3 regions of the Mycolicibacterium doricum genome follow, and region 2 is predicted to be linked to each of the others. Evidence: predicted binding sites of a transcription regulator. Region 2 holds the regulator's gene; each other region holds the start of a gene.
The links. Region 2 encodes LexA, which represses DNA repair genes until DNA is damaged. Its sites were predicted from a motif close to CGAACANNTGTTCG; they were not measured.
Positions count from the first base shown of each region.

Region 1: G6N07_RS09995 (HNH endonuclease signature motif containing protein) is a predicted target of LexA. The motif match lies at 2,149-2,162, and genes of this name have one in related genera.
Region 3: G6N07_RS00550 (HNH endonuclease signature motif containing protein) is a predicted target of LexA. The motif match lies at 2,123-2,136, and genes of this name have one in related genera.

Region 1 is NZ_AP022605.1:2,021,443-2,026,370, reverse strand. It holds gene G6N07_RS10000 (dienelactone hydrolase family protein) at 1-643, shown strand, start outside; gene G6N07_RS09995 (HNH endonuclease signature motif containing protein) at 741-2,144, opposite strand; gene G6N07_RS09990 (glycosyltransferase) at 2,337-3,443, shown strand; gene G6N07_RS20725 (hypothetical protein) at 3,551-3,679, shown strand; gene G6N07_RS09985 (HAD family hydrolase) at 3,676-4,395, shown strand; gene G6N07_RS09980 (Rv2629 family ribosome hibernation factor) at 4,380-4,928, opposite strand, start outside.
Region 2 is NZ_AP022605.1:1,511,870-1,516,797, forward strand. It holds gene G6N07_RS07535 (LGFP repeat-containing protein) at 1-1,523, shown strand, start outside; gene lexA (transcriptional repressor LexA) at 1,531-2,223, opposite strand; gene G6N07_RS07545 (LysM peptidoglycan-binding domain-containing protein) at 2,449-2,925, shown strand; gene nrdR (transcriptional regulator NrdR) at 3,088-3,552, shown strand; gene G6N07_RS07555 (PhzF family protein) at 3,560-4,246, opposite strand; gene G6N07_RS07560 (alpha/beta fold hydrolase) at 4,281-4,928, opposite strand, start outside.
Region 3 is NZ_AP022605.1:119,393-124,320, forward strand. It holds gene G6N07_RS00535 (ABC transporter substrate-binding protein) at 1-240, opposite strand, end outside; partial or broken gene G6N07_RS00540 (LysE/ArgO family amino acid transporter) at 586-821, opposite strand; gene G6N07_RS00545 (universal stress protein) at 990-1,892, shown strand; gene G6N07_RS00550 (HNH endonuclease signature motif containing protein) at 2,141-3,460, shown strand; partial or broken gene G6N07_RS00555 (IS3 family transposase) at 3,467-4,650, shown strand; gene G6N07_RS00560 (hypothetical protein) at 4,651-4,869, shown strand.

The DNA.
Region 1 (4,928 bases), 510 kb from region 2:
CGAACTGCAGGGCGCTTGGGCGGCGGCAGACAAGCCGCGCGGCGCCGTGCTGGTGATCCACGAGAACAAGGGACTCAACGACTACATCCGGTCCATCGCCGGCCGGTTCGGCGGCATCGGCTATTCCGCGCTGGCGATCGATCTGCTCTCCGGGCAGGGCGGCACCGCTACGTTCGCCGATCCCGCCGAGGCCACGGCGGCGCTGGGCAAGCTGCCGGCCGAGGAGGCTGTGGCCGATCTGAAGTCCGGTATCGACGAGTTGGCGCGCCGGGTCCCGGACCGCAAACTCGCGGCGGTGGGGTTCTGCATGGGCGGAGGCATGGTGTGGCGTCTGCTGGCCGCTGGGGAGCCACGGCTGGCCGCGGCGGTGCCGTTCTACGGGCCCACCCCGGAGAACCCCGACTTCTCCGGCTCCAAGGATGTCGCAGTACTTGGTGTCTACGCCGCCGAGGATCACCGGGTGAACGCAAGCAAACCGGCCGCGCGCGCGGCGTTGGAAAGTGCCGGCATGCAGTTCGAACTCGTCACCGAGCCCGACGCCAATCACGCCTTCTTCAACGACACCAGTGAGCGCTACGACGCCACAGCCGCCGCTGACGCGTGGAAACGCGTGCAGGAGTGGCTCTCGCGCTACGTCGGTTAGCCGTTGCGGGCCAGCGACCTCCTTGTCGGCCTCACCACCTTCAACATCGGTCAGCCGCCGAGTCACGCGGGTTGGCATAACTCAGCCGCCGTCCACCCTATTCGGGCTCGTCGTCGTCCTTTGCGCTGAGGTAGCGGTGGGGGTGGAAGTGGTGGTTGAGGCGGGGTTGGCCGGTGTCGTGGTGTTTTGGTGGGTTCCAGTGGGTGCGGCCGTTGCCGGGGCGGTGGGTGGTCCAGCCGGTTTTGTCGATCATGAGGTTGGCGGGTTGGCAGGCCAGGGTGAGGTTGTCGATGTCGGTGCGCCCGCCGGTGCGGTAGTCGTGGGCGTGGTGGGCTTGGGTCCAGTAGAACGGCGCGGTGCAGTGCGGGTGGGTGCAGCCTTTGTCTCTGGCGAACAGGGCGAGGCGTTGGGCGGTGGTGGCGGTGCGTTTGGCGCGGCCGAGGTAGAGGATTTCTTCGGTGTGGTCGTCGAACACCGCCAGGTAGTGCCGGGAGGTGGCGGCCATGCGGATCAGGTCGCGGAGGGGGAGGCGGTTGCCGCCGCCGGTGTGGGCCCATCCGGCGGCGTGTTCGAGTTCGCTGAGGGTGGTGCTGGCGACGATGGTGGCGGGCACGCCGGCGACCTGACCGAGCCGGCCTGAGGCCACGGTGTCGCGCAGGACGGTTTTGATGGCGTCGTGGTGGCGTTGGCCGGCGGTGCGGTGGTCGCGGCCGGTGCGGGCGGCGTCGTGGGTGTCGTCGTGGGTGTCGTCGTGGGCGGCATCGTGGGTGTCGTGGTCGTGGTGGGTGTCGTGGTGGGGCAGGTTGGCGCCGGGGGCGGCGTGTTTGGCCAGCACCACATCGAGGAAGGCCCGGAATTCGGGGTCGATCCAGCCGTCGAGGTGGCTCATCCCGTCGGCCTGCTGGCGGCCTACCGTGACGGTGCGGCGGCGTTGTTGGGTGGGGTAGTCGGGTTCGGCGCCGTCCTGGTCGATGTGGGCCAGCAGGGTCTCGGCGACTTTGCGGAAGTCCTCGGGCACCAACGTCTGCGCGTGGGTGACGAGGTCGTGTTCGTAGTCGTCGCGGCGGGCGAACGACACCCATGTCGGCAGTCTTTTCACGAAGTCCTGGATGATCCGCACATGGGCGACGCCGATGTCTCCGCGGGCTACTGCGTCAGCGGTGTGGGCGAGGTCGTTTTGGACGCGTTCGCCGGTGAGGGTGTAGCGGGGGCCCAGTTGTGTGGCGTCGGTGAGTCGTTGTGTGGCGTCTTTCTGGGTGATCCGTAGGTGGTTGGCCAGCACTTCGCGCAGGGAGGTGGCGCCGAGGCGGTGGGGGTCGGCTTCGGCGATCAGCCGCCCGGTCAACCGGTGCTCGACACTGGGCACGGCCCATACGGCGTGTTTGATGCGGTCGAGTTCGGCCAGCAGTTGCCGGTGTGGCAGGTCGTCGATGGGGGCGGTCTGCAAGTCGGTCACCGCCGCCAGCAGGCGGTCGACCGCGCCGTGAAAGTCCCCATCCATATCTCGAACACTAGTTCGAACCACCGACAAAACACCGCGAATTGGGACAGCAGAAACCCAAGTCCTGCACAACCCACGGCATGGCGCGGACAAGCATGCACGGTTGCGAGACGGTGGAGAGTTCACGGCCCGTTCAGGCGCCGGTAGATACGCCGCCGCGCACCGCACAAATGCGTCGCGTTGCATCGAGGCATGCGGGTGGTGCAGGTCGCCAATTTCTACGGTCCACGCTCTGGCGGCTTACGTACCGCGGTAGACCGGCTCGGCGCGGAGTACTGCGCAGCCGGGCACGAGGTGTACCTCGTCGTCCCCGGGCACCGCGCAGAGACCGAGCAATTACCCAGCGGGGTCGCACGGATCACCCTGCCGGCCCGCCTCATTCCGTTCACGGGCGGCTACCGCGCTGTCCTGCCGGGTCCGGTGACCGCTTTGCTCCATGATCTGAAACCCGACGCGATCGAGGTGTCCGACCGGCTGACGTTGCGGTCGCTGGGAGGTTGGGGTCGACGCCACGGTGCGGCGACGGTGATGGTCTCCCACGAACGCCTCGACCGCCTCGTCGGTCAGGTGCTGCCTGGCCGCGTCGCTCGTGCGGTCGCCGATGTCGCCAACCGCCGCACCGCGAGCAGTTACGACACCGTGGTTTGTACGACGGCCTTCGCACGGACGGAATTCGACCGGATCGACGCCACGAACGTCGTCACCGTTCCGCTGGGGGTCGACCTCGACCAGTTCCACCCGCGCCGGCGGTCCGATGAGGTGCGACAGCGGTGGGCGACCCACGACCAGACACTTCTGGTGCACTGCGGTCGGTTGTCGGTCGAGAAGCATGCGCACCGCAGCATCGACACGGTTGCAACACTGCGTGATTCAGGTGTCGACGCCCGCTTGGTCGTAGTAGGGGAGGGACCGCTGCGGCAGCGCCTCGAACGTCAGGCCGCCGGCCTACCGGTGGATTTCACCGGCTACATTGGCTGTCGCGACACCGTGGCGGGCATCCTGGCGTCCGCCGACGTCGCGCTCGCACCGGGACCGCATGAGACTTTCGGCCTGGCTGCGCTCGAAGCGCTGGCATGCGGAACACCCGCCGTCGTGTCGCGCACGTCGGCGCTCGCCGAGATCCTCACCGCCGACAGTGGGGCATCGGCCGACAACGATCCCGAATCGCTCGCCCACGCGGTCAGCGCGGTGATCCGGAAACCGGAATCATTGCGTCGCAGAAATGCCCGTCGACGGGCTGAACAGTTCACCTGGCCGCGTGCCGCGGCGGGCATGCTCGCCGCACTCGAAGCGCGTTAGCCGGCGCGGTGGCACCGGGGAACCGTTTAGCCGTCGGCGCGGACGGGCACCCGTGACCAGCGGGAGGGTCGACAGCCTGACGCGCCCGCCCAAGCGAAGGAGCCGATGTGGCTACCAGCACGATCTTGTGGATCGTCGTCGCAGTGGTGGTGGTCGTCGCAGTGGTGGTAGTGCTGCTCGTCGTCGCCACCCTCGCCGCGGACAGCGGTCCTACGACCGATCACCACACCCGATGACCGATGCTCACAGCGCGGGTTCCGCACCGGCCGTGCTGTTCGATATTGACGGCACACTGGTCGACTCGAATTATCTGCACGTCCACGCCTGGCACCGCTCATTCGCCGACGAGTCGCTGACGGTCGAATCCTGGCGTGTGCACCGGTGTATCGGCATGGATGGTTCGACGCTGTTGGACACGCTGGTTCCCGACGTCGACGACGACGCAAGGAAGCGGCTGAAGGACGGCCACTCTCGGTACTATTTGGACTCGAGGGGGCTACTGCGGCTGCTCCCGGGGGCGCGCGAACTGCTCGAGCGGATCACCGAGCTCGGCCTGCAGGTCGTGTTGGCGACGTCGGCGCCCGAGGACGAGCTCGAGGCGCTGCGCGAGGTGCTCGACAGTGAAGACGTCTACTCCGCGATGACGTCCGGCGGTGACGTCGACACCGCAAAACCCGAACCCGACATCGTCAACATCGCGCTGGCACGTGCCGGTGTGGACGCTGACCACGCGGTTTTCGTCGGTGACGCCGTGTGGGACATCGAGGCCTGTCGACGTGCGGGTCTCACATCGATCGGCGTGCTCAGTGGGGGCGTGTCCCGCGGGGAGCTCACCGAGGCGGGTGCCCGCGAGGTCTTCGAGAACGCCGAAGACCTTCGCGCGCACCTCGACGAGAGCCCCGTGGCCACACTGCTGAGCCGAGTCCGCTCCAGCGGTCAGGGCAACGCGTAACGCAACACCGCGGCGATGCCGTCCTCCGGAGTGATCCGCTCGTCGGTGCGGACCAGCGCCGCACCGGTGCGCACCGCCGCAAGCGGCAACGCCTCATCTGCCCGCAGCGTCTGGGTCGGCGCGGTGCCCAGCTCCGACAGCACATTCTCGTTCGGCGCCACCGTCAGCAGGTCGTCGCCGGCGACGACAGTCGCATCCCCGATGTCACCGATGATGAGCGTTTCGACAGCTCCGGCCCGTAGCGCGGCGCAGACCCCATGGAGCCCCTCGGTGGCGAGGCCGGAACCCTGGCCCGTGGCCTGCGTGAACTGTTCCGCCGCACGCTCGATCATCGACAGCCGACGCCGCAGGAACTCCCGGTCGACCGCGGGCTGCAGATCGGCCTCGTCGAACCCGCTGTGCCGGGCGCCGATGTCGAGTTCGACCACCCGCTCGGCTACCCGGTCCTCCAGGGTGGGCATCAGGTCGGACCGGGACTGCACCTCACCGACGACGAAGATGACTTCGGGGGAGTGCTCATCGACCAGGCGGGC
Region 2 (4,928 bases):
CGGAGGACGAGGTGTACCGCGGCGACGTGGTGTCCCAGCAGTTCACCGGCGGACAGCTGTCCTGGAACCGCACGGACAAGACTTTCACGACGGTTCCACCCGAACTCGCCGATCAACTGAAGGACCTGCCGATTCCCGAGGACGCCACATCGGCCATCGCGGCCGCCCGGCGCGCCGCGGGCGGCGCCCTGGGGCCGCTGGGCGCCAAGGACGGGCCGCAGTACGAGATCGGGGCTGGGGGAGTCGGCCAGAACTTCGTCGGCGGCAAGATCTTCTACACGCCGCAGACCGGGGCGAACGTGGTCACCGGTCAGGTGCTCGAGAAGTACGAGAGCGTGGGTGGGCCGGAGGGCGACCTCGGCTTCCCGACGAGCAGCGAAGCCGACGGTGGTCTGGGCTCCGACAGCCGCATCAGTACGTTCGCGGCAGAGGACAACCCGGTCATCTTCTGGACCCCGGATTACGGCGCCGTCATCGTACGTGGGGCGATGAACGCGGGGTGGTCGGAACTCGACGGCGCACAGGGACCGCTGGGCGCCCCCATGGCCGATCAGACGGAGAGCGGTGACGTCGTCACCCAGCGGTTCAGCGAAGGGGTGCTGTCCTACGACCGATCGACCGGCAGGTTCAGCACCGAGCCGGCGAACCTCGCCGCGCGGCTGGCCGGTCTCCAGGTGCCGGGCGAGGAGGTGCCGAAGGCTCCTGCGGAGCCGCAGTCGTCGGCGGCCGGTGGAGACGGCGAGTGGTTGAGCTGGCGGTGGAACTGGTGGTGGCTGCTGGCGCTGATCCCGGTGCTGCTCGTGGTCGGACTCGTCGCCGGCGCGCTGCTGTGGAACCGCCGTCGCGGCGACCGGGCCGGCCACTTCCGCGATGACGACGACATCGTCGACGACGCCGCCCGGTACCGGCCGTCCGGCCACGGGGTGTCTGATGCCGATGACGGCGACGAACGCCACGGCCGGTATCCCGGCGGGTACGGAGGACGCGACACGTCGGCGAACCCTTGGGACCTGCGTGACGAATCGGCCGAAGAGGCGGTCGAGAGGGTGGCGGCGGCGCGGGCTTCGGCGTCTGGCCCCGATGACCTGTTCGGTGGGCGGGACGATCTGGACTCGATCGACACCGCGCCGACGCGTATCGAGGCTGCGGTGAGCGACGAGACACGCGCGCAGTCCGCACTGGAGGAGCCGTCTCTACCCGCGCCCGCTGACGCGCTCAGAGCAGACACGACGGACGAGGAGCCGGTGGTGCCCGGCGGGTTCATGGCGGCGCCCTTCGTCGACGACGCGCCCAGCGGTAGACACGCGGCCATCGACATCGACGAGCCGGGCCCCGGCCGGACGGCGATCCAGCTGGCTGTCGACGGCTCCGATGAGCCGCCGGCGGGTTACCCGGTGAAGGCGGACACCAAGACGGGCCTCTACTGGGCGCCGGGCAGCCGCGGCTATGACGATGCGGTCGCCGAGATCTTCTTCCCAAGTGAGGATTTCGCGCGTACCAACGGGTTCGTGCGCGGCGCCTGAGCAGCCGTCAGATCTTGCGGATGACGGTGACGACTTTACCCAGCACGGCGGCGTCGTTGCCCAGGATGGGTTCGAACGCGGGATTGTGCGGCATCAGCCACACCTGCCCACGGCTGCGTTTGAAGGTCTTGACGGTGGCTTCGCCGTCGATCATGGCTGCGACGATGTCGCCGTTGTCGGCGACCGCCTGTTGTCGGACGACGACCCAATCTCCGTCGCAGATGGCGGCGTCGATCATCGAGTCGCCCACCACCTTGAGCAGGAACAGCGAGCCCTCACCGACGAGTTCGCGCGGCAGCGGGAACACGTCCTCGACCGCTTCCTCCGCCAGGATCGGCCCGCCGGCCGCGATCCGGCCGAGCACCGGTACGAACGTCGGTTCGGGTAGCGCATCGCTGCCGACGACATCGGTGGTAACCACCGGCGCGGCCGGCTGGTCGGAGAGGCGTACATCGACGGCCCGGGGCCGGTTCGGGTCACGCCGCAGGTAGCCCTTGCGTTCGAGCGTGCGGAGCTGGTGTGCCACCGAGGACGTCGACGTCAGTCCGACAGCGTCGCCGATCTCTCGGATGCTCGGGGGGTAGCCGCGGCTGGTCACCGAGGCGCGAATGACCTCCAGAATGGTGCGTTGTCGCTCGGTCAGGCCGGCGTCTGTGCCGCGGCGCCCGCCGGTGCCGGTTTCGCTGCTGTCGTCGATCATGGGGCTGAATCTAGTCTCCCGACCTCCGATGATCAAACATTTGTTCGACGCATGTCGCGCCGGATCCCCGGGGCGGCAACGGCACCGATGTAGCGGCAACGGCACCGATGTACTTGTCGGACCCTTCACTTATCGTCTGCAACAGTTCGATCACACGTTCTACCATCGAACATACGATCGACTATATTCGAACACACAGGCGATTACCACAGGAAGGGCGCGCGCATGACGATCCTCGAAGTGAGGCAGACCCCGCAATATCCGGCCGCACGCGGTGTGCGCCGGGCGTCGGATGTTCGGCGGCCGGGCACTCGGCGGCCGGGCACTCGACGGCCGGGCGCGGGTCGTCCCGCCGGTGCCGCCCTGCGGCACCGGGGCACCGGGGTGCTCATCTCCCGCGCGTCGCATCGCCGCCGCCCCGTCACGCCCGCGACGACAGTGCTTCTCGCGCTGGTGGCCGCCGGGATCACCGTGTGGCTCGGGCTGGTCGCCAACCTGGGCGGGGTGGCGCGCCAGCAGGACTCGGTGCCCGCGGAACTGGCGGTGGTGCAGGTGCAGGGCGGGGAGAGCCTGCATCAGGTCGCGCAGCGGGTCGCCCCGGACGCCCCGATCGGTGCTGTCGTCGAGCGGATCCGTGAACTCAACGAGCTCGACTCGGCGGCGATCGATGCCGGCCAGATGCTGATCTCCCCTGTCGGCTGACGGGTGCCGTGGACAGGGGGATTTCGGTGCTGGGCCCCCACGCTGCTCCCGGCGCCGCATGTCGGGTGGCCACCGACCCGAGCCGTCGGCGGCGAGGATGCCATCCGGGTACGCTCGGAGAGGTTCGAAAGGCGTACCCGGCGGTTTGGCGAAGGAGCGGTGATGCACTGTCCGTTCTGTCGTCATCCCGATTCGCGTGTCGTCGACTCTCGGGAGACCGACGAAGGTCAGGCCATCCGGCGCCGCCGCTCCTGTCCGGAGTGCGGCCGGCGGTTCACCACGGTGGAGACCGCGGTGCTCGCGGTCGTCAAGCGCAGCGGTGTGACAGAACCGTTCAGCCGAGAGAAGGTCATCAAGGGTGTCCGCCGGGCGTGCCAGGGGCGCCAGGTCGACGACGACGCGCTCAATCTGCTCGCCCAGCAGGTCGAGGACGCGGTCCGGGCGACCGGTTCCCCCGAGGTACCCAGCCACGAGGTGGGTCTGGCGATCCTCGGTCCGCTGCGTGAGCTCGACGAGGTCGCCTATCTGCGGTTCGCCTCGGTATACCGATCCTTCGAGTCCGCAGCCGATTTCGAACGCGAGATCGAAGCTTTGCGCGCCCACCAGGACGTCACGCGGTCGGGCTGACCGGGAATCAGTCCAGGCGACGCCTGCTGTCGGCGATGACGCGGCCGGCGATGCTGACCCAGCCGTCGGGGCTCCATGCGGTGTGGATCACCGAGCCCTTACCCTGCACGATCGTCAGATCGCGGCTGAGGTGATCGGTGATGCGCACCGCCGCAGCTCCGGTCGCCTCATCTTCGGGCACTCCGAGACCCGGGGCGAACATACGCGCTCGAATGTGTCCGGCGCCGCGGTCGGTCCAGGTCCACAGGTAGTGATGGGCGTCGTCGGGATAGTCGCCGGGGTCTGCGGCGGCCAACGCCTCGCGGGACTGCAGGTCGTGGATCGCAAACTCCGGCGCCCAGTCGGAGCGCGCCCTGACCACAGTCAGGTGGCCCTCGTAGCGGACCTGGACGATTCCGGCCGGGACCTGCAGGGTGCGCACTGGCAGCCTGTTCTCGCGAAGCCACCACGACGCACCGACGGTGGGATGCCCGGCGAACGGGAGTTCGGTGGCGGGGGTGAAGATCCTGACGTGCGCCGTCGTGGCACCGGCCTGCGGGATATCCACGAAAAGGGTCTCGCTGTAACCGAGTTCGCGAGCGATGCGCTGCCGGTCGCCGGGATCCACGGTCGCCGCGTCCACGACGCCGAGCGGGTTGCCGTGGTTCCCTTCTGAGTCGGTGAAGACGCGCAAGGCCTGGACATCGATGGCCATCGGCCGATCATACGTGTTCGCCGGCGCTGGGCGCTCAGGTAGCGCTGCGTTCGTCGCCGCCCATCGCGTCGAGCACTGCGACCCGCGTGTCGACGGACCCGCTGATCGTCGATTCGCTCAAACCCGTCCGCAACAACTGGCGGAGCAGGTCCTGGTCGTGGGCCGCCGGCTCACTGGAATCGATGAAGCGCTCGACGGTTTCGACGAACCGGTCCGGGTCGTCGTGGAACGGGAAGTGTCCCGAGCCCTCGAATACCTCAAGCCGCGACCCGGGCATCGCCGCGTGCGCCAGCCGGGCGTGGCTGACCGGGATCACCGAATCGTGGCTGCCCCAGATGAGCTGGACGGGAACCGATTCGGTGAGATAACAGCGGTCGAGCATCGTGACGACCTGACCACGCCAGTCCACCACGGCGCGCAGGGTCCTCGCGAAAGCCGACGACGCCGTCGGTTCGGGCAGGTCGGCGAGGATCCGCATCATCTCGGCGAGGTCGCGGCCCATCTTGGTGGTGCCGAGCACCGTGCCCGCGACGCGCCCGGCGCACTGCAGCGTCGGCAACACCAGCGGCAGTCGCAGCAGCGCAAGCGCCTCACTTCCCATCGGCAGGGAGGCCACGCGCAGTGCGATGTTGACGTCCTTGGTCACCCCGCCGGCGGCCACGAGGATGAGGCGGTCGACGAA
Region 3 (4,928 bases), 1.4 Mb from region 2:
GGTGACGGCGATCGGCACCACGCCGACGGCCAGCAGGTCGTCCTGTTCGGTGAGTCCGGCGCTGACGACACGGTGGGGAGGCCCGGGGATGCGGGTCTCGCCGAAGGCGTGGGCGACGGTGACGGAGCCGTCCTTCGCGACGGTGCCAGGCTCGTCATCTCCGCAGCCGGCGAGTGCCGTCGAACCGGCGAGCGCGGCTGTCATGGCCAGGAACATGCGGCGCGACCAGGCGGATGACACGCGGCGAGCGTAACCGCTGACTCACCTCGAAGCTGCTGAACACCGCCGTGCTCACCGTGACGCCACTGGCAGGCGCCATAATCCGATTTGCCGTCTGCGGTACTGTGCGCGTCATTATTTGCCGTAAGCTGACGCGACCCACGGCAAAAGTGACTGGGCAAAAGTGACTGATGTGACGCAGGGGGCGCCGCGGTGCACGCGAAAAGGGCAAGAATGGCCTGGAACTCCCCTTTCGCGGCGCTAGGGAGAACAACCGTCAGGAGAGCCCCAGGCCGCTTTCCAGGCTACGCCCCAAATTCGCCGACGAACGGATTCCCGAGAATCGTCAGCGGGGAGTCGGCATCTTCAGCCGAGTGCCACCGCTATCCCCAGAACGATCATCGTGGCGGCGATCAACGCGTCGAGAACCCGCCACGTCGTCGGTGTCGAGAACAAGCCGGCGAGGCGTCGCGCGGCGTACCCGAGACCGGTGAACCACACGGCGCTCGCCGTGACAGCCCCGATGCCGAAGAGCCAGTGGTCGTCGCGGCGCTGGTTGGCTAGGGCCCGAGCAGGACGACGGTGTCGAGATAGACGTGCGGGCAGCCTCCTTCACATCCACGCCGCCGCACGAAACATCACCCGGGTCATCGCTGAGCGGAAGGGACTTCCGTCCTTCGGCTGGGGCCGGAGGGCCGCTACCGCAGGACGCTGCGATGAGGGAGCATCGTGGGAACCATCCTTTCACGGGTGACGGCGGGAGGACCTCAATGTCTGAGCACACCTGTGCTGTGGTCGTCGGGATCGACGGCAGTGACAGCGCCCTGCAGGCCGCCCGGTGGGCCGGTGCGGTGGCCGCTGCCAGCGGTGCGCCACTGCACATCCTGCACGCCATGCCAAGCCTCGGACGCAATCTGACCGAGACAACGGTGGCCATTCAGGCCGCGATCATGTCCTATCAGCGGGACTCCGCGCTGACCTTCCTGCGGGCGGCGGAGGAGGCGGTCCACGCGGACCGCCCCAACCTCACTGTCACCACCGAGGCCAGCGAGACGCCGGTGGACGAGGCGATCATCGACGCCAGCCGTACTGCCCGGCTGATCGTGCTCGGCGGTCAGGACGTCACCGGGGCGGCTGCGGTGGTGCTGGGATCGACGACGCTGCGGGTCGCGACCCACGCCGCGTGCCCCGTCGTCGCCTTCCGTGGCGACGAGGTCAGCTTGTCCGACAAGCCGATCGTCGTCGGTGTGGACAGCACCCCTGCCGGCGCCGGCGTCCTGGCGACGGCGTTCGACTTCGCGGATGCCCTGAAGGCAAAGCTCGTCGTCGTGCGGTCCTGGACGGCCCGTGCGCCAGCCGGTGACGTCACCATTCCCTTCTTGGTCGACTGGGAAGCACTGGAAGTCGCCGAGTGGGCGGCGCTCAGGGAACTCGTGGACGGCTGCCGTGAGCGCCATCCGGGCGTCGACGCGGAATGTGTTGTGGAGATGATGTCCCCGGCTCGGGCGCTGCTGCTCCACGCCGCCGACGCGCAACTGGTAGTGGTCGGCAGCCGGGGAAGAAATGCCTTGGCTGGGCTGGTTTTGGGATCGACCAGCATGAACCTGCTGCATCACAGCCAGGTTCCGGTGATGGTGACGCGGGCGCAGGACGCAGAAGCCGATCGACGGTGACGGTGGAGATGACGCGCGACGGGCGGCGGATCCTCGTCACCGGTGGTGGGTAGCCGGGGTATTCGTCCTTCACTTTCACCGCCGGTGCGGCAGCGTGAAAGGCGTGGCGCCCTTCTATCACCCCGTTCGACCGATCAGGGGGGCGAAGGAACCGATCGTTCATGGGCGATCATGGCGTCGGTCGACTTGTTCTCGTGGAATGCATCGGCACTGTCCACTTGTCGTACCATCGAACTACTGTTCGAGGTATGGATGGGGAAGCGGTGCTCGCGGCGTTTGCCGGATTCGAGGCAGCTCGCGAGGCGCTCGCCGGCTTATCCGTGGAGTCGCTGACCGCCGCCCAGACGCTGACCGTCTTGCAGATGCGTGAACGCGGGCATCGCCGCGACCTGGCGATCGACCACGCCCTGACCGCCCGCCTCATCGACCAAGCCGATCCCCATGAGATGGGCGCCACGTCGATCAAGAAGCTGCTCACCGAGCGGCTCCGAATCACCGACGCCGATGCCGGTGACCGCCTCACCGACGCCCGCCAATTGGGGCCGAAGTACACCCTCACCGGCGAACGACTGCAGTCCGATCTGCCCCATACTGCCGACGCGTTGTCTCGCGGCGTGATCGGCGTCGCCCATGTGCGGATCATCCAGGACTTCGTGAAAAGACTGCCGACATGGGTGTCGTTCGCCCGCCGCGACGACTACGAACGCGACCTCGTCACCCACGCGCAGACGTTGGTGCCCGAGGACTTCCGCAAAGTCGCCGAGACCTTGCTGGCCCACATCGACCAGGACGGCGCCGAACCCGACTACCCCACCCAACAACGCCGCCGCACCGTCACGGTAGGCCGCCAGCAGGCCGACGGGATGAGCCACCTCGACGGCTGGATCGACCCCGAATTCCGGGCCTTCCTCGATGTGGTGCTGGCCAAACACGCCGCCCCCGGCGCCAACCTGCCCCACCACGACACCTACCACGACACCCACGATGCCGCCCACGACGACACCCACGACGACACCCACGACGCCGCCCGCACCGGCCGCGACCACCGCACCGCCGGCCAACGCCACCACGACGCCATCAAAACCGTCCTGCGCGACACCGTGGCCTCAGGCCGGCTCGGTCAGGTCGCCGGCGTGCCCGCCACCATCGTCGCCAGCACCACCCTCGGCGAACTCGAACGCGCCGCCGGATGGGCCCACACCGGCGGCGGCAACCGCCTGCCCCTCCGCGACCTGATCCGCATGGCCGCCACCTCCCGGCACTACCTGGCGGTGTTCGACGACCACACCGAAGAAATCCTCTACCTCGGCCGCGCCAAACGCACCGCCACCACCGCCCAACGCCTCGCCCTGTTCGCCAGAGACAAAGGCTGCACCCACCCGCACTGCACCGCGCCGTTCTACTGGACCCAAGCCCACCACGCCCACGACTACCGCACCGGCGGGCGCACCGACATCGACAACCTCACCCTGGCCTGCCAACCCGCCAACCTCATGATCGACAAAACCTGGCGTGCCTCCCACTTTCCGGACTGCGGACCAAATAGGGTCCGAGCCGGAAAGGAATGAAGGGAATTGGCGAAGAAATACCAGAAATTCTCTCCAGAGTTTCGTGAGGAAGTCGTCAAACTCGTGGTGGAGGGGCAACAGCCTATCGCTAAGGTCGCTCGTGAACATGGGCTGAGTGAGACGACTGTCGGCAATTGGGTGCGCAAATACCGAGAGGAGCGCGCCGGGGACGAGCCGCCGCTGCAATTGTCAGAACGCGCGCGGCTACGCGAGTTGGAACGAGAGAACCGGGAAATGGCGATGGAACTCGCCTTCCTGAAAAAAGCGGCAGCGTACTTCGCGAGGGAGCAGCGGTGAGCGAGAAATACGCGCTCATCGCCGCGGAGCACGCCGCCGCGCACGTCGCCGAGGCTCCCACCGTCGCCCAGATGACCCGCTGGCTGGGCGTGTCCAAGAGCGGCTATTACGAGGGCCGCGCGCCCGCCCAGTACGGCCGAGAAGCGCCGGGAGGAACTCAAGATCAAGATCGCCACGTTGTTCGACTCATTCGACGGCGCCTATGGGTATCGGCGCATCCACGCCGAGTTGGTCCGCGCCGGCGAACACGTCGGGGAAGAGTTGGTGCGAAAGCTGATGCGTGAGCTGAACCTTGTTGCGGTGCAACCGAAACCGTACAAACGCACCACAATCCCGGGTAAGCCCGAGCAGGCGGTGGCCGACCTGGTGGCCCGCGATTTCACCGCCGATAAGCCGGGGGTTAAGTGCGTCGGCGACATCACCTACATCAAGACGTGGGAAGGCTGGCTGTATGTGGCGACAGTCATCGACTGCTTCAACAAAGAGGTGATCGGCTATGCCATGGCCGAGCACATGCGCACTGAGCTGGTCACCGACGCGCTGGATATGGCGGCCCGCAACCACCAGCTGGAGCAAGATTGCATTATGCATTCCGATCGCGGCACCCAATATATGTCTGCCGAGTATTCCGCCACGCTTAAGGAGTTCGGGCTGCGGCAATCGGTGGGCCGCACCGGGGTATGTTGGGATAATGCGCTCGCGGAATCGTTTTCGCGAGTTTGAAGAATGAGCGGGTCCACCACATGGTGTACCCGACCCGGAAGGCGGCGAAGGAAGATATTGCACGCTACATCGAATTGTTCTACAATCGACGCAGAATTCATTCCGCACTCGGCTATCGGACACCGCACGAGGTCCGCATCGAGTACATGAATTCACAGCTCGCAGCGTAAATGGATGCGAAATCCGCAGTCCGGAAAACGCAGGGCAGCCCAACCGGCTGGACCACCCACCGCCCCGGCAACGGCCGCACCCACTGGAACCCACCAAAACACCACGACACCGGCCAACCCCGCCTCAACCACCACTTCCATCCCCACCGCTACCTCAGCAACGGCAACGGCGACGGCAACGGCAACGGCAACGGCAACGGCGACGACGAACCCGAATAGCTTTGCGACGCAAAGGTGATCGCAAAGGTGATCGCAAAGGTGATCGCAAACGCCTCCGC